One region of the Pseudoalteromonas sp. S558 genome, then DNA from elsewhere that is predicted to be linked to it. Evidence: predicted binding sites of a transcription regulator. Region 1 holds the regulator's gene; the other holds the start of a gene.
What was found. The regulator FliA, encoded in region 1, starts transcription of late flagellar genes. The targets are predictions, from matches to a motif close to CTAAAGNTNNNNNNNNNNNNGCCGATA.
Positions count from the first base shown of each region.

Region 2: CWB66_RS16335 (DUF5610 domain-containing protein) is a predicted target of FliA. The motif match lies at 1,278-1,304, and genes of this name have one in related genera.

Region 1 covers NZ_PNDU01000137.1:11,071-25,101, forward strand. The annotation lists gene CWB66_RS10780 (chemotaxis protein CheW) at 1-475, opposite strand, end outside; gene CWB66_RS10785 (chemotaxis protein CheW) at 500-1,273, opposite strand; gene CWB66_RS10790 (ParA family protein) at 1,277-2,047, opposite strand; gene CWB66_RS10795 (flagellar motor protein MotB) at 2,060-3,013, opposite strand; gene CWB66_RS10800 (flagellar motor protein) at 3,019-3,783, opposite strand; gene CWB66_RS10805 (protein-glutamate methylesterase/protein-glutamine glutaminase) at 3,776-4,936, opposite strand; gene CWB66_RS10810 (chemotaxis protein CheA) at 4,993-7,224, opposite strand; gene CWB66_RS10815 (protein phosphatase CheZ) at 7,240-8,007, opposite strand; gene cheY (chemotaxis response regulator CheY) at 8,024-8,407, opposite strand; gene CWB66_RS10825 (RNA polymerase sigma factor FliA) at 8,448-9,158, opposite strand; gene CWB66_RS10830 (MinD/ParA family ATP-binding protein) at 9,185-10,045, opposite strand; gene flhF (flagellar biosynthesis GTPase FlhF) at 10,038-11,525, opposite strand; gene flhA (flagellar biosynthesis protein FlhA) at 11,547-13,655, opposite strand; gene flhB (flagellar biosynthesis protein FlhB) at 13,728-14,031, opposite strand, start outside.
Region 2 covers NZ_PNDU01000261.1:406-4,713, forward strand. The annotation lists gene CWB66_RS16325 (2-thiouracil desulfurase family protein) at 1-61, shown strand, start outside; gene trmA (tRNA (uridine(54)-C5)-methyltransferase TrmA) at 72-1,169, opposite strand; gene CWB66_RS16335 (DUF5610 domain-containing protein) at 1,334-2,473, shown strand; gene murI (glutamate racemase) at 2,539-3,339, shown strand; gene CWB66_RS16345 (RNA recognition motif domain-containing protein) at 3,302-3,781, opposite strand.

The DNA of each region.
Region 1 (14,031 bases):
CCCATTCATCATCGCTGAGCAATTTGTTTAAATCGACTAAAATCAGTAATTCATCATCACGATTACACACACCTTGAATGAATTTAGCACTTTCTTCAGTACCAACATTTGGTGCACTGTCTATTTCAGAACTACGTAGATAAACCACTTCAGAGACACTATCGGCTAAAATGCCTATAACTTGTTCTTCAGCTTCAATGATTAAGATACGAGAGTTATCAGTTGCATCTGCAGCATCTAAACCAAAGCGAGAGCGTGTATCTATAACGGTTACAACATTACCACGTAAATTAATAATACCAATTACGTAAGAAGGCGCACCAGGCACTGGAGCAATTTCAGTGTAGCGCAATATTTCTTGCACTTGCATTACATTTACGCCATAAGTCTCTTCTTCTAGCTTAAATGTAACCCACTGTAATATTTCATCATTATCTGCATTTTTATTTGCTGACAGTAATTTATCTTGATTCATGCTATTTCCCCGTAATGGTCATTATTACTGACGACTATCTAAGCCTTTTTCTAATAATGCATTTAAATTATCTACATCTATTAAAGCACACATTTTTTCTTTAATAACACCGGCAAGCCATGGACGCTTACCTTTATTAGTATTCCATTTTACATCTTCTTTACTCAATGTAATGTTATTTATTAACTTTTCAGCCAATAATCCCCACTGGCTATCGCCTAGCGTGATTAAATATTGATAATTAAGAGATGCCTCTAACTTTTCATCATACTTTTCAGGCATGACCCAACGAGCGGTATCAACAACATTTAGCTTCTCATCTCTGTTAAGCATAACGCCTTTAAACCACTTTGGCTTACCAAACAGATGATTTACTTCACTTAACTGATGAATTCCACCCAGTGACTTTAATGGCACAGCAAGCGTTAACCCTGCAACTTCAAAAAACAATGCCTGAAATTCGCCTTCAAAATAATCTTCTTGGCTTTGCGTTTTCAGTGCCTGTGAAGGCTTTTCTGATAATTGCGCTGCGGTATTATCTGTTACATCAATAATTTTATCTGTAACAACCTTTTCACTCGGTAAAGGCTTGGGTGCTACTACTGATTGAATTTGTTCATCAGTCTTTTCAGTTACATTACTCTCTTTAGTCTGTAACTGTTCTTGTTCTGTCCCATTAGGTATTTTTTCAAGCAATTTTGCGACAGGCTCTAGGTTATCTATAGGCCCATCGTCACGTAACAATGCACCTAAATATTGAGTCATTACTTTTTCATTAGCAAATAATTGCTTACTCATTTATCAACCTTGTTCAATTAAATAGTCTAATAGTGCTTTATAAGCAAACACACCTCGGGATCGAGGACAAAACTCAATGGGTACTTTTTGCGCAAAGCTCGCATCCCTTAGCTTTGTATCTACGGGAATAACCCCTGGCCACACCTTATCTTTATAGGTATCTTGCAAAGTCTTATAAGCTTCTAAAGATGCTTTAGTCCGTTTATCGTACATAGTAGGAATTATAGTATATTCATAATTTTTCGCTTGCGAGGTTTGCATTAACTCCATCGTACGCATCATTCTATCAAGTCCTTTTAAAGCCAAGAATTCAGTTTGTACGGGAACTAAAATACGCTCGCTTGCCGCAAGTGCATTAACCATTAACACGCCTAACACGGGTGGGCAATCAAGAATTGCATAATCATAATGGTCACTAATTTTTGCAAGCGTTTTTTTTAATATTAACCCCATACCCGATTTATTACCCATACTCCTATCGAGTGTGGCAATTGCCATAGTCGCGGGTAAAATATCCAAATTCTCGAGCGTTGACGGACAGAGTGATTGAAGTATTTCTTCACTTTGCATGCTTGTACCACGGGCAAAAATATCATATACGCTAATTTCTAAATCTTCTGAATCAATACCAAAATAATAGGTTAATGATGCATGTGGATCTGTATCAATCAGTAATACCCGCTTACCTCGCAAAGCAAGAATACCGGCAAGGCTCACTGCTGTTGTTGTTTTTCCCACACCACCTTTTTGATTTGCCACAGTCCAGATTTTCACATTACATCCTAATTACTGTTCGCTACGAGTAGTGATGCGGACACCACCATGAGGTAAACGAATTATTTTTATTGTATCGTCATCTGAAGGGAGTTCAATTTCTGGTTCTATTTTTTGACTCTCTGGCTTTGATTTATCAACGCCAATAACAGGTGGTAATCCATACTTAGAAAGTGCAATGACAACTTTGCGATTTTCAGCTCGCCCTTGCTCTGTACTATTATCTGCAAGAGGAGAGTATTGCCCATAACCTTCTATTGCCATACGCGCAGAGTTTATTCCTAACTCTTCTAGTTCAACTAAAATTGATGTTGCTCTTGCTACCGATAACTCCCAATTAGAACGAAATATTTCATTACGAATAGTTTCATTATCAGTATAACCACGCACTCTAATATAATTATCTACAGGAGCAATAATATCTTTAACGAGTTTGACGACTTGTTTAGCTCGTAAATGAGCGACTGAACTGCCACTTGAAAATAGCATTCCAGAGCTAAGTTCAATAATTAGCCAATCTTGGTTTAACTCTAAATTTGCTTCACCATCACGAATTTCGTCAATAAGTGCTGATTGTAATTTTGTTAACAAGCTATCTAAAGGTTTTCCTAAATACTTTTGCTGTATATTGCTAGTATCACTTTGTCCATCAAGTAGTTCAGGACCTTGATCTTGTTTTTGAATGCTCTCGCCATAAAGCACTTCTTGTTCAGGAGTTACTCTATCAGTAAGAATACCATTACCGTTTACACCTTCACCATTTTGTGAATATTGGCGTGCAGATTTATCAAAAACATGTTCAAGTGAATCTGACAATATTTGAAAATTTTCTTCTTTACTGATTGCAATAGCATACATAACCACAAAGAATGCAAACATAATGGTCATGTAATCAGCATAAGAGACTAACCAGCGTTCGGTATGTTGGCTTTTTGAAGAGACATTGCGTAAGCGGCGGCGTAACATAGCGATTACTCTTGGGCTAAGTTAGGACGTTCTACACGGTAGGCTTCAAGCTTTAATTCAATATTTAGCGGGCTTTCACCTAAGCTTATCGCGATAACACCTTCAGCAAGCATTTCATGATAAAGCATTTTTTGTTCAATCCGTTGTTTTAACTTATTTGCCATCGGCAAAAAAATAATATTAGCAAGACCGACACCATATATTGTAGCAATAAACGCAGTTGCCACACCTTCACCCAACTTTTGCGGATCAGTGATGAAAGACATCGCTTGAATAAGTCCTAGTACAGCCCCTAAAATACCAATGGTTGGGCTGTAGCCTCCCATTGCTTCATAAACACGCCCTGCCTCTAATAATCTGTCGCGTTCAAGTAATAAGTCTATTTCGAGTGTGTCTCGTAATTTTTGCTCAGAACAACCATCAACCAATAAACCAAGCCCTTTGGCGGCATAGATATCAGGATGAATAAACGCTTCGTTTTCTAGTGCCAAATAGCCTTCTTGACGGGCTTTGTGCGACCAACGTTTAACTTGCTCAATTGCTTCGTCTATATCGTATTGTGGAGCGAAAAAAACCCAATGGCTTATTTTTAGCATTTTTTTAAAGGTGCTTGCAGATGTTTGTAACATCACAGCACCCAATGTACCACCAAGCACTATAACGAGCGCAGGGACATTAAATAATGCAGATGCAACGCCCCCTTCCAAAGAGTAACCAATTGCTATAGATCCTAGCGCAATAAGTAGCCCTAGAATAGAAAGCTTATCCACAACCAGTTTCTCTTTTTATTCTCACAGCTACGTCATCAAGCGCTAAGATCTCACTGGCTAGCCCAGCATTTACTAATGCTTGTGGCATACCATAAACGACACAACTATTTTCATCTTGTGCCCAAATCGTTGCACCCGTTTGTTTGAGCATTCTTGCTCCATCACGCCCATCAGCTCCCATACCAGTCAACACTATTGCTAACACATCGCCTTGATAAGCTTTCGCTACACTTGCAAATGTTACATCGACGCTTGGTTTATAAGTGATTCGTTCGCTTTGATCTTCAAAAACTCTTAACGTTTTTGCAGCTCCACGCCCCTCAACCATCATTTGCTGACCACCGGGTGCTAAATAAGCCGTTCCAGCTTGTAAACGATCGCCTTGTTGTGCTTCTTTTACTTTAATTTTGCATAAGCTATTTAAGCGCGTCGCAAATGCCGGTGTAAATGCCGCAGGCATATGTTGAATCAACAAAATGGGGTGCGGGAAGTTAGCTGGTAACTGAGTTAAAATAGTTTGCAGTGCCACAGGCCCACCAGTAGATGTGCCAATCGCAAGTAGTTGATAATGTTTACCGCTAGTGCGAATTGTTGAAGCATTTACTGATGACTTAGGCTGCACTGCTGAGCGTTGAAAGCTTCTATCTGGCTGGCGTATATTAGTCTCTTTAGCAACTATTGATGGCTTTATACTCGGCGCTAGGGATGTTGGTGCTAACTTAGCCGGAACTAAAGGCTTAAATGAACGAGGGATGCGACGACGGCCAATCTCTTTTACTTTTGTTTGTAAAAGCTTTATTGCATCATCATTATTACGGGCAATGTCTTCAAACTTTTTAGGTAAAAAGTCCATTGCTCCAGCATCTAGCGCATCTAGTGTTGCTGTAGCACCATCACGTGTTAGCGACGAAAACATTAAAATAGGGGTTGGATTGCTTGCCATTATTTCTTTAACAGCACTGATACCATCTAAGACCGGCATCTCAACATCCATCGTGATCATGTCAGGGCGTAATTGCTCAGTTTTTTCAACAGCTTCTCGACCATTTACAGCAAAGCCAATTACTTTAATATCGTTGTCTTGTTCGAGAATTTCGCTTACTCTACGGCGAAAAAAGCTCGAATCATCAACAACTAAGACTTTAACAACCATTGAGCTCTCTTATTTAGTTTAGACGTAGGTGTAGTGCATACTACACCTACTTATTGTCAGTTCGCGTAATGTTTTAGCATACTTGGAACATCTAAAATCAATGCAATTCCACCATCAGAAGTTATTGTAGCGCCAGCCATTCCGGGAGTGCCTTGTAATAAAGCGTCAAGAGGTTTGATTACAACTTCTTCTTGCCCTATTAACGAGTCCACTACAAAACCAACTTGCTGCGTGCCTATTTGAACAATCACGACATGACCTTGATCTTTACGCAAAGAACGATCGGCCCCTTTTACAAGCCAATGTTCCAAGTAGAACAATGGAACCGCTTTTTTGCGGACAATAACAGTTAACTGACCATTAACAACATTTGTTTTAGTTAAATCAAAGTGGAATATTTCACTAACACCAGCAAGTGGTAATGCAAATGTCTGTGCACCAACAACAACCATTAACGTTGGAAGTATTGCGAGCGTTAACGGTACTTTAATCTCTAATGTTGTACCAACACCTAACTCTGATTCAATACTTACAGAACCGTTAAGCTGGGTGATTTTTGTTTTTACAACATCCATTCCAACACCACGTCCGGAAATATCCGAAATTTCTTCTTTTGTTGAAAAGCCTGGTGCAAAAATTAAGTTGTAAGCTTCAGTGTTTGAAAGTCGACTTGCTTGGTCATGATCAAGTACACCTTTAGCTATTGCTATTTTCTTGAGTTTCTCAGCATCCATACCAGCACCATCATCTTTGATAGTAAGCAAAATATGATCGCCTTGTTGAGACGCTGATAACGTAACAGTACCTGTTCTTGATTTTCCAGATGCTTCACGTACATCTGGCATTTCAATGCCGTGATCGACTGAGTTTCTGACCAAATGCACGAGCGGATCGGCTAACGCTTCAACCAAGTTTTTATCTAAATCAGTTTCTTCGCCGACCAGTAATAAATTGATATCTTTATTTAAGCTTCTCGCCAAGTCACGAACAACTCGAGGAAAACGCCCAAATACTTTTTTGATCGGTTGCATGCGGGTTTGCATAACCGCACCTTGAATATCGGCGGTTACAACATCTAAATTTGATATTGCTTTACCCATCGCTTCACTTTCAGAATTGGTGGCCAAACTAACGAGGCGATTTCTCACAAGTACTAGCTCACCAACCATATTCATAATTTGATCAAGGCGCTTAGTGTCTACACGTACTGTAGTTTCAGCTGCGGGCGCGACTGCCTTTTTCGGAGCTGCGGCTGGGCTTGGAGCAGCAGGACTTGGTGCTTTTGCTTCAGGCTTATTAGCGGGCTTACTAACAGGCGCAGGCTCAACTTTCTTTGCCTGAACAGCCGGTTTTGGAGGTGCAGGCTTTGCAGTTACGGGATGATTACTTTCTACAGATTTAGGTGCGCTGCCTTTGCCATGTAATTCATCTAATAAGGATTCAAATTCAGCGTCACTAATATCATCATCAGAAGAGCCTGAGTTATTGGCGACAGGCGCTGTTTCTTGCGGCGTATGCGAAGCAACTGGCTCACTTTTTTGTACATCAACAGTGCCAAAACTACCAACACCATGTAACTCATCTAATAAATTATCAAACTCGTCATCAGTAATGTCACTACTAGAAGTAGTACTTACAGGCTTCTTAGTCTCAGAGCTTTGGTTATTACCATGCAGTTCATCAAGTAAGTTTTCGAATTCATCTTCTGTAATTTCATCAATTTGCGATTCGGCGGCTGGCGAAGCCGAACTACTAAATAATTCATCGAATGCAAATGGGTCGTCGTCAGGGCTTTGTGAGCTGATAGTGTTATTGTCACCGTTTTCTGTGGCAACGACATCAGCCTGTTCAGGTTCGTCTGCTGTAATTTCAGAAGATGCTCCAGATAACTCATCTTCCGTTGGAGGTAACCCTAATTTATGTAGGACTTCAAGTAATTGAGGATCTGCAGGCTCAGGCTTATCACGGTTTTGAATTGTCGCAAACATTTCATTAATGGTGTCTAATGCTTGTAAGATAACATCCATTAATTCAGAGTTTACAGTTCGAACGCCCTGTCTGAGCAAATCAAATACATTTTCTGCACCATGACAAGCATCAACAAGCTCTGTCATAGCTAAAAATCCGGCACCGCCTTTTACTGTATGAAAGCCTCGAAATATAGCATTTAATAGTTCGGTATCTTCTGGATTATTTTCCAGTTCAACTAACTGTTCGGATAGAAGTTCAAGAATTTCTCCTGCTTCTACAAGAAAGTCTTGTAAAATATCTTCATCGACTTCAAACATGCAGTTACTCTCCTCTTAGAAGCCCAAACTTGATAAAAGATCATCGACTTCATCTTGATCAGACACAACATCATTACGCGATTCTTTATCAATAATAGGGCCCTCGGGACCTGCTAATGTTTGTACGGCAATCGGTTCTTCTGTTTTTTGTTGTTCTACTATATTAACTGTACCCACATCCTGCGCAGAAAACGCAGTGAGTAGATGAAGTAAGCTTTCTTCTACTTCTCTTACAAGCTCAATTACTCGACGAATAACTTGACCAGTCAAATCTTGATAATCTTGCGCCATTAAAACATTTGTCATTAAATTTTGTAATTCATCTGTTTTATTGTGTGAGTTACTCATAAACTTATCTATGCTGTGGCACAGAGTTTTAAACTCACCAAGCTCTATATCCCGACTCATTAACCGATCCCATGTCGGTTTAATGGCTGCTATCTCACCCGCTAACTCCTGAGTTATAGGGAGACTTGCCTCAACCGCATCCATGGTTTTATTTGCAGCATTCTCTGTCAATTCCATGACATAACTAAGTCGTTTTTTAGCATCCGGAATTGCATCGTTTGTTAAGTTTGTTAAACGCGAATCTAGCTCAAAACCTTTTAGAGCTTCATGCAATTGACGCGTTAACTTGCCAACTTCAGCAAATATCTCTGACTGCTCTTTAGACGCTGTATCTAAAATTAATTGATCAGCTTTATCTTGCTCGTCGTTTTCTAAAAAAACAACGAGTTGACGCGCTTGTTCTAAAGTTATTCGAGGCGCAGCAGGTGCTGACATAAGCCTCTCCCTATAATTAACCTAAGCGTTCAAACACTTTTTCTAATTTGGTCTTCAATGTGCCAGCTGTAAATGGTTTTACAATGTAGCCATTAACACCAGCTTGAGCAGCAGCTATTATCTGTTCTTTTTTAGCTTCAGCCGTTACCATTAAAACAGGGAGATGTTTTAACTTGTCATCCGCCCTAATTGCCCTTAAAAGGTCAATACCCTGCATACCTGGCATGTTCCAATCCGTCACGACAAAATCAAAAGACTGATTTTGTAGCATTGGTAAAGCAGTCGAACCATCATCTGCTTCTTGAACATTCGTAAAGCCTAAATCACGCAATAAATTTTTAATAATACGTCTCATTGTTGAAAAATCGTCAACGACAAGAATTTTCATGTTTTTATCCAAAACATCCTCCAGTGAGGTCTTAACCTTTATTTACTTACTACTAGTTTATCCAGTCATTGATTTTTGCTTTTAGCTTAATCATCGCCTGACCATGTATCTGACTCACACGCGATTCACTAACATCGAGTATATGCCCAATCTCTTTTAAATTCATTTCATCGTTATAGTACAAAGATAACACCATAGCATCTCGCTCTGGTAATGATTTTATTGCACTTAATAAAGACTCATTAAATCGTTCATTTTTAACATTATTAAAAGGTTTGTCTAGTGTTAAATCTTGACCTGCTGGAGTTATGACATCTTCATCAATTCCAAGGTCTTCTATACCCAACACTTTACTTGCATTTACATCGTTTAAAATATGATGGTACTCATTTAACGAAATATCAAGTTTTTCAGCAACTTCTATATCTGTAGGTTCACGATTTAAGTTTTTTTCTAATTCGTTTATCGTTTCAGCAACAAGACGACTTTTACGATGTACAGAACGCGGAGCCCAGTCACCACGGCGCATTTCATCTAGCATAGCGCCACGGATGCGAATACCTGCAAACGTTTCAAAGCTTGCGCCTTTAGTTGCATCAAAGTTTTTTGACGCTTCAATCAGTCCTATCATACCCGATTGAATTAAATCATCGAGTTGTACACTTGGAGGTAGACGAGCAATTAAGTGACATGCCACTTTTTTAACCAGTGACGCATGTTTCTCAACAATCACATTTAAATTTTGTGTTGATTGATATCCCATAGCTCTATTTACCAATGTTGTCATAATTAGCCGTTAACCAGCTTCTCAATGAAAAACTCTAAATGCCCTGACGGTTGATTCGGTATTGGCCATTTGACCGCTTTTGTTGCCAGAGCTCGAAAAGCCACTGAAGCTGGAGAGCTTGGAAACAACTCCACAATAACTTTCTGCCGACGTGTCGCTTTACGCATATTTTCATCGTAAGGTATCGTTGCAGCTAGCTCCATAGAAATATCTAGGAAACGATCTGTTACTTTAGATAGCTTTGCAAACAATTCTTGGCCTTCGCGAAGGCTACGAACCATATTTGCAACAATTTTAAATTTATACACGCCATGCTCACGACTTAATACTTTAATTAGTGCGTACGCATCTGTTATTGATGTTGGTTCGTCACACACGACGACCATTACATCTTGTGCTGCACGAGAAAAGCTCAGCACCATATCGGAAATGCCGGCGGCGGTGTCTACTATCAATATATCAAATTCGGTATTTAATTCGCTAAAGGCACGAATAAGACCCGCGTGTTCAGAAGGTGATAATTCAACCATGTTTTGCGAACCCGACGTTGCAGGGACAATTTTAATCCCAGCAGGACCCTCAACTAAAATCTCATCCAGTTCGCATTCACCAGATAATACATGCGATAAATTGCGCTCAACACGAAGCCCAAGCATCACATCACAATTTGCTAAACCTAAGTCGGCATCAAGAACTAAAACTCGCTTACCTTGTTGACCTAATGCGATTGCGGTATTTAGTGAAACATTCGTTTTACCTACTCCACCTTTACCACCGGTCACAGCGATAACTTTTACGCCGTTATTATTGTTTTGACTCATTTTTCGCAGGCCGCTTGCTTGATCTAATACTGTGTTAATCATACATCCCTACTGTGTTCGACGCCACTGATTGATGTCGTGAATGTTGTGATTTTATTCTTTTTAAATATAATTGCTCAGCTTTTTTTACTAGTTTTTCTGAATTCGCAACTCGAATGTCCTCTGGTACTCGCTGGCCATTAGTAAGATAACCTATTGGAAGACGATTTTGAATCGCAATACTAATAATCTCACCTAAACTTAACGATTCATCTAATTTAGTAAAAATACAACCACTTAACTGTACTTTTTTGAAATGTCTTACCGTTTCTTGTAATACATTAATTTGTGCTGTGGCACTTAATACTAAATAATTACGAATATCGACACGTTGATTACGCATTAACGTATTTAATTGCTCGGTTAAACGTAAATCACGCTGGCTCATTCCTGCGGTGTCAATTAATACTAGACGTTTATTTCGTAAATGATATAAAACTTCAGCCAATTCATTAGCATCTTTAACTTGCTTTACGCTACACCCTATAATTCGGCCATATGTTGCTAGTTGCTCGTATGCACCAATTCTGTAGGTGTCCGTAGTAATTAACGCAACTTTATCAGCGCCATACTTTTGCGCACCAAGTGCAGCAAGTTTTGCGACAGTTGTTGTTTTACCCACCCCCGTTGGGCCGACTAATGCGTAAACTCCACCTTGACGTAGTATTTCGTTGTTCGTGGTTTGCATTTGATCTTCAACCATCGCTAATAAAGCTTTCCAACCTTGCTGGCGAGAAACATCATCAGGTACAAAACACGCCATTTGCTCAGCAACATCTTTGCCTATTCCCATGCCGATTAAACGATCAATCATGCATGCACGCGTTGGATCACGTCGCGCCATATCTTGTTGCATTAAACCTGAGACTTGGTGCTCTAATAGCTGACGAATTGCATTCATTTCTTCACGCATAGATGTCATCTCTACGCTTTCATTATTTTTAGCTTGCTGACGAGGTGCTATCGGACTTTCAAGGTCATCAAAATCACTTTCTAAATCATCAAAACCTAAGCTATCAGCTTGTGTTTGAGGGCGTATCGGCGCTGCATTTTCATGTGAAAACATATTTTTAGGACGTTGTTTAGCTACAGGTTCTTGATAATTTTCGGTAGTATCAATTCCCGATTGTGAAAACATTGAAGCTAGCTCAGGTGAACGAGGTCGAGGTGATTGGCGTTCCAATAATGCTTCTAAACTATCTGCAACTTTAGCCTGTGGTGAAGGCTGTGCACGCTGTGGTTCCGGTTTTATAAAATTGTGCGTATTTTGCGATTGCGCTAAATGATTAGAGCGCTCTGTTGCTGTATTTTGAGACTGAGCAACTGGTTTTGGGGCCGTTTTTTCATAATCAACAGCTGCCACAATTTCGACACCGTTAGCTAGTTTTTTATTTGACATGATAACCGCATCAACACCGAGTTCATCTTTAACTTCTTTAAGTACTGTGCGCATATCTTTAGCAAAAAAACGTTTAATTTTCATGGTTTAACCCCTGTTTAAATCTTATTGTTGGCCTACCGAGCTAACAATCTTAATCTGTCTTTCATCTGGTACCTCTTGATAAGACATCACTCTCAATCCAGGAATGGTGTACTTAACAAAACGAGATAACACAGTGCGTAACATTCCTGACGTTAGCAATATAGAAGGTTCACCAGCCATTTCTTGATTTTGATGCGCTTCATTTAATGAAATTTGAAGTCGCTCAGCAAGACCTGGTTCTATTCCGGCACCTTCGTCACCTGCATTCTGCAATGACTGATGCAACATCTGTTCCAACTCCGGCGCCAAGGTTATGACAGGGATCTCTGAAGACATACCCACCGCATCTTGAACGATAAGTCTACGTAATGAAATACGCACCGCAGCCGTTAATACATCAGGGTCTTGGCTACGTGGACCATACTCTACAAGGGTTTGTACAATTGAGCGCATATCGCGTATTGCGACCCCTTCATTTAATAAGTTTTGTAGTACTTTAACAATAACGGTTAATGGTAGTACGTCAGGCACAAGTCCTTCAACTAAACGAGGGTGGCTCTTGCCCAACATATCTAGTAGGTTTTGAACTTCTTCGTGACCTAATAATAATGCCGCACTGTTTGTTAGTAATTGACTTATATGTGTTGCCACTACTGTCGCTGAGTCAACCACGGTATAGCCTAAAGATTGTGCTTCATCTTTTTGATCTGGCTTGATCCAAACAGCATCGAGTCCAAATGCAGGGTCTTTAGTCTCAACGCCTTTAATAGGGCCAAATACTTGCCCTGGGTTAATCGCTAACTCATCGCCATGCTTAAGCTCACCTTCACCTGTTGAAACGCCCATAAGCGTTATTCTGTATGCATTAGGGTCAAGCTCCAGGTTATCGCGTATATGGACTGGTGGAACTAAAAAGCCCAATTCTTGAGAAAGCTTTTTACGCACACCTTTTATACGATTGAGCAGCTCACCACCTTGCGATTGATCAACGAGTGGAATAAGTCTATAGCCAACTTCTAAGCCAATTACGTCAACTTGCTGTACATCATCCCAACCAAGTTCTTTTTGCTCTTGTTTATTGGCAATGCCAGTACCAGCAGCACCATTCACGGCCTCTTCCTCTATAGCGGCAGCCGCTTTAATTTTACTTTGTTGTGTATAATAAGCTAAGTAGCCTAAAAGCGCGCCTAAGCTTAAAAAAGCAAAATGTGGCATGCCAGGTACTAAGCCCATTATTATTAATATACCTGAGGCGATAAATAATGACTTTTCATTACCGAGTTGTTTCTTAAATTGATCGCCCATATTGAGCGACTCATTTTGACGTGTTACAACAATTGCAGTACCAATTGAGAGTAATAAAGAAGGAAGTTGAGCTACTAATCCATCACCGATGGTAAGTAACGTATACACTTCCATTGCGTTACTAAAGCTTAAATTATGCTGGATCATACCAACAAATAAACCACCAACAATATTAATAATCAAAATGATGATACCCGCAATAGCATCACCTTTTACAAACTTACTCGCACCATCCATTGAACCGTAAAAATCGGCTTCTCGTGTGACTTCTTCGCGGCGATCTCGTGCTTGCTCTGCACTAATAAAGCCCGCATTTAAATCTGCGTCAATCGCCATTTGTTTACCTGGCATTGCATCAAGGGTAAAACGTGCCGATACCTCAGAAATACGCCCTGCACCTTTGGTAATTACGACAAAGTTAATAATAATTAGAATTAAGAATACAACCAAACCAACTGCGTAATTACCACCAATAACAACAGAGCCAAAGGCCTCTATTACTTTACCTGCAGCATCACCGCCATTGTGGCCTTCAAGTAGTACTACCCGCGTACTAGCGACATTGAGTGCTAGGCGCATAATTGTTGCGATTAGGAGTACGGCTGGAAACATACCAAACTCAACTGGTTTCATCGTATAAACTGTAACCAGTAATACAACCAAAGCGAGCGCTATGTTGAACGAAAAAAGAATATCAAGTAAAAATGGCGGTAAGGGTAAAATCACCATTCCCAAAGCAGCAAGAACAAGCAAAGGGGTACCTACCCCTTTGGCATATTCTTTTTTATCTCTGTTAAGTTGTTGTAATACTGCTTTAAAACTCATAAATCTACAATTTCAAAAAATTGACACTGCATAGAATTAGCAATAACTATTCCAAGTTACTAAGTTAACGGTTTAATATTTATAGGCGTCGGGGATAGGCAGTTTATTATTAAGTTTGGTTGGACGTTTTCCACGCCCTTTATTAAAGCGCTTAAGTTGAAACACATACGCTAAAACTTGAGCTACAGCGGTAAATAATTGATCGGGGATTTGATCGCCCACCTCAGCTGTATGATAAAGAGCTCGAGTGAGCATAGGGGACTCTACAACGGGTACTTCGTTGCCGATTGCGACCTTACGAATCTGCATCGCCATTTCATCAATGCCTTTGGCTAGCACAATAGGCGCTCCTGCACGCTCTGTATCGTATTTTAGC
Region 2 (4,308 bases), on a different contig from region 1:
TGGTATTCAAGTATTTAGTGAAGAGCAAATACCAGCACTTATAAAAGTACTGGCACTTTAATTCTGGCTGGTTATTTGCGTTGTAAAAAAACACCAGACTCAATGTGATGTGTATATGGGAACTGATCAAATATAGCAAAGCGCTTAACGTTGTGCGTACGTGTTAAGAGATCAAGGTCACGCTCAAGGGTTTCAGGATTACACGATATATAAATTATGCTTTCGTAGTTAGCCACTAAGTCACAGGTTAATTCATCCATGCCCGCGCGCGGTGGATCAACTAATATGGTTTGGCAGTCATAGCTTTTAAGGTCAATACCGTCTAAACGAGAGAAAGTACGCTCACCGTTCATAGCTTGGGTGAATTCTTCACTCGACATACGAATAATATCTAAGTTCTCTACGTTGTTTTTAGCAATATTGTATTGAGCAGAGTGTACAGATGATTTTGATATCTCCGTTGCCAACACTTTATTAAACGAACCAGCTAACGCAATTGAAAAGTTACCGTTGCCACAGTAAAGCTCTAATAAATCATTTTTAAGTGGTTTACATAAATTTTGTGCCCACTCCAGCATACTAATATTTACTTTAGCATTAGGCTGAGTGAAACTGTTTTCTACTTGTTGGTAAATAAGCTCGCGACCATTAACTGTTAAGCGTTCAGTTACAAAGTCATCACCCAGCACTTCTTTTTGTTTGCGAGCACGGCCAATGAAGTCAATTTTGTATTTACTGCTCAGTTTTTCTTTAAGTGCTTTAATTTCATTTAACCATTCATCATCTAGTGGCTTGTGATAAAGCAAACTTACTAAAATTTCACCACTTAGCGTTGATAGGTAATCTATTTGAAATAACTTACGACGTAATATTTCGCAAGGCTTAAGGTTTTCAATCATCACCTGCATTATTTCACCTACTAAAGGTGCTGCTGGATCAAACGTATCAACACGGATTTTGTCTTTTGTTTGTTGATCAAACATTATATGAAACAGATCGTCGCCATCATGCCATACTCTAAATTCAGCACGTTGACGGTAGTTAGTTGGCTCTGAACTAAATACTTCTAATTGTTCTACACCAAAACGTTGGAACTGTGCACGTATTCGCTGCTCTTTCTCGCTTAATTGTGCATCGTATTGTGTGGTATCGATTTTAATAACTGCCATTAACGTTACTACCTTATCTCTGAGATCTGTTTATCGGCGCTATTGTAGGGGGCGAGGCGTATTTGTCTAGTTTTGACTAGAATTAATGCTGTTTTTTTGTGCGTTCCCCTTTAGTTTTATACGTTATAGCCGATAATAAATTACTCACGCTTAGGAGACGAATTATGAAAATCAATAATTTTGGCTTTATGCCAAATAACAATATCAATAAATTCAATAATAAAGTAACGATACCACAGCCAACAATTAAGTCTCCTCAAGATAGTTATCAACAAAGCGGGAAAGAACTTGCTGCAAAAGTGTTGGGCGATAAGATGGCTGAGCAACTTGGCTTACCTGTTGCTGAGAAAAAAGCAGATAAGTCATTATTTGATTTTGGCGAGGTAGTTAAAAATGTACTCGATTTTGTGACAGGTACACTCAAAAATGCGAAGGCTAATGGTGCTGATGATGACAAGCTCAAAGGCATACTTGGTGAAGCCCGCAAAGGTGTGCAAATGGGGATTGATGATGCAATTGATGAATTAAAAGGTACCGGTGTATTTAATACCGATATTGAAGAAGGCATTAATAAGTCTAAAGAAGGTATCTTTAATGGTCTTAATAAGCTTGAAGATGATTTGTTTAACCCACAACCGGCGAGTGTGAGTATTAGTCAGGCTCAATACGCTAGTTTAAGCAATAACGCTGAATACAAATTTACTACTGCAGAAGGTGATGAAGTTAGTATTAGCTTCTCCGACTCTTTTGAGTCACAGTCAGCGAGCAGTTATCAAAAGCAGGGAAATAGTGAAGGGTATATAAGTGAATCATCGCAGTCTCGAGAGTTATCATTTTCTATGTCGGTTAATGGTGATTTAAATGAAGATGAACAAAAAGCGATTAATGAACTAATGGAAGACATACAAGGAGTGAGTAAAACTTTTTTTAGTGGCGATTTAGACAAAGCATTTGAAGAAGCGCAAGCGTTGAGTTTAGATAACGAACAGTTAGTCGCTTTCTCAATGGATTTAAGACAAACCAAAACGGTTGCAACGATAAAAAGCTACGAAGAATACAGACCAATACCAGAGAAGGCGGTCTCGGAAAAAATAGCCCCTTTTAATGACGATTTAAAAGAAGTTTATACAAAAGCAGCCGATCTGGGTCTGCAAAGCCAATTATCGGGTATTATGGAATGGTTAAATCAAGATCAAAGCGAGATTGATAAATTAGTTGATTATACTAAAGCAATGTTTGAAAACCTGGATCAGCTAAATACTGCGGCAGATGAGCTGGCTAATCTAGAATCACCGCAAAGTTAAACTGCTTTCCTTTACAAAAGTGACATGTCAAACTGCTATTCTTAATTTACAGTAGGAACAGTGGTTTGTCAGTGCACATTATGGTTTTTGATTCAGGTATTGGTGGCACTACGGTACTTGAGCATATTCAGCAGAGCATACCTCATGCTCAATACAGTTATTTTATGGATAATGCTTTACTGCCATATGGTGCTCAATCACAACAAACTATCATCAATCGTTTATGCGCCCTTGTACATTTCATCAAACAAGAAGCCCTCGACGTCGATTTAATTGTTATAGCCTGCAATACCGCATCCACGTCAGCGTTGAGTGCGGTACGTCAAATTACTGATATTCCAATTGTAGGCGTTGTACCTGCAATAAAGCCGGCGGCTCAATTAAGTCAATCAAAACATATCGGGCTTCTTGCCACGCCTACAACTGTATCAAGTTCATATACGGCTAAACTAATTCAAGAACATGCCAGGCATATAACGGTGAACTTATATAGTAGTGTTAAGTTGGTGTCGCTGGCAGAGCAGTACTTTTTTACTCAACAACTAGATACAGATGAGCTTTATAAAGAGCTGGATAGTTTAGAGATCAATAAAGAAGTTGATGTGTTGGTGCTAGGGTGTACACATTTTCCTATTTTAGCTAAACCAATAAACGCGTATTTTAATTCAAAAGTACAGTTGCTTGATTCTGGAGCTGCAATAGCCAATCGTGTTAGTGATTTACTTAGTAGTTACTGTGGGTTGAATAAAAAAGCTTCGGATACAAAAAAGCCGCTGCAATATTATGCAACGGCTGATATTTTTAGTACTAAGCTAGTAGTAAAGCTGGTTACGCTGATTGATCAAGTTCAGGACGTATTGAATTAGCATCCTCATCTTGTTTTTGCTTTGCTTCACGAACTTTTAAAGTACGTTGTTGGAACTCACTATCATTTAACTTTGTTATAGCATTGTCAGCATCGGCTTGCGCCATTTCAACAAAACCAAAGCCACGACGTTTGCCAGTATTTTTGTCCTTTAATAAGCGGACATTAAATACTTTGCCTTGTTCTTCAAATAATGCACGAACAACACCTTCGTTTGCGCGATAAGGGAGGTTACCAACATAAAGAGTCTTAGTTTTCACTTCAACTTCTTCAGCGCCTTCAGATGACATTGCTGCGATAACAATTCCACCTATTAATAAACCAGCACCAAATAATAGTGCAGGGTCTAAGGCTAAGCTGCCAAAAACAAATTTAACGACAACAAAACCAACTACGGCAAGGATAACAGAAAATATAAAAGACTTTTGATCGGGTAATTTCATTTTAGATCTACCAATAAACAGGAAATAAACATTAATTTAACATTGTGAACTTGCTATCTTAACGTCTTAATCAAACATAGCAATGGTATTTGTGTTAAATAATAAAAAACAGTGTAAAAAAGCATCACCTTAGCTGTGTTTTTGTATGGTTTTATGGTGTTTTGTTCTATTTTTGTTCGAACAGTAAAAAGATCTTAAAAAAGGGTTGATCTGTTTTCGGATCTCCCTATAATGCGACCCCACTGAGACGGGAAACGCCGAAGCATAGCAAGGTAGCAACGACTCAGAGAGTTAAATAAAACTTCGGTTTTAAATCTTCCAAAAGAAAGTTTAAAAATAAGTGTTGACTCGAAAAATAAAGGGTGTATTATTCGCATCCCTTGAGACGCTAAAGCGACTCAAAACGTTCTTTAACAATATAAAGCAATCATCTGTGTGGGCACTCGTACAGATTGAGTTCTAACAGCCAAGCTTAGTTCGCTAAGTAAGGCAAACAAATTAGAGTCTCAATTGAAAACTGAGTGACC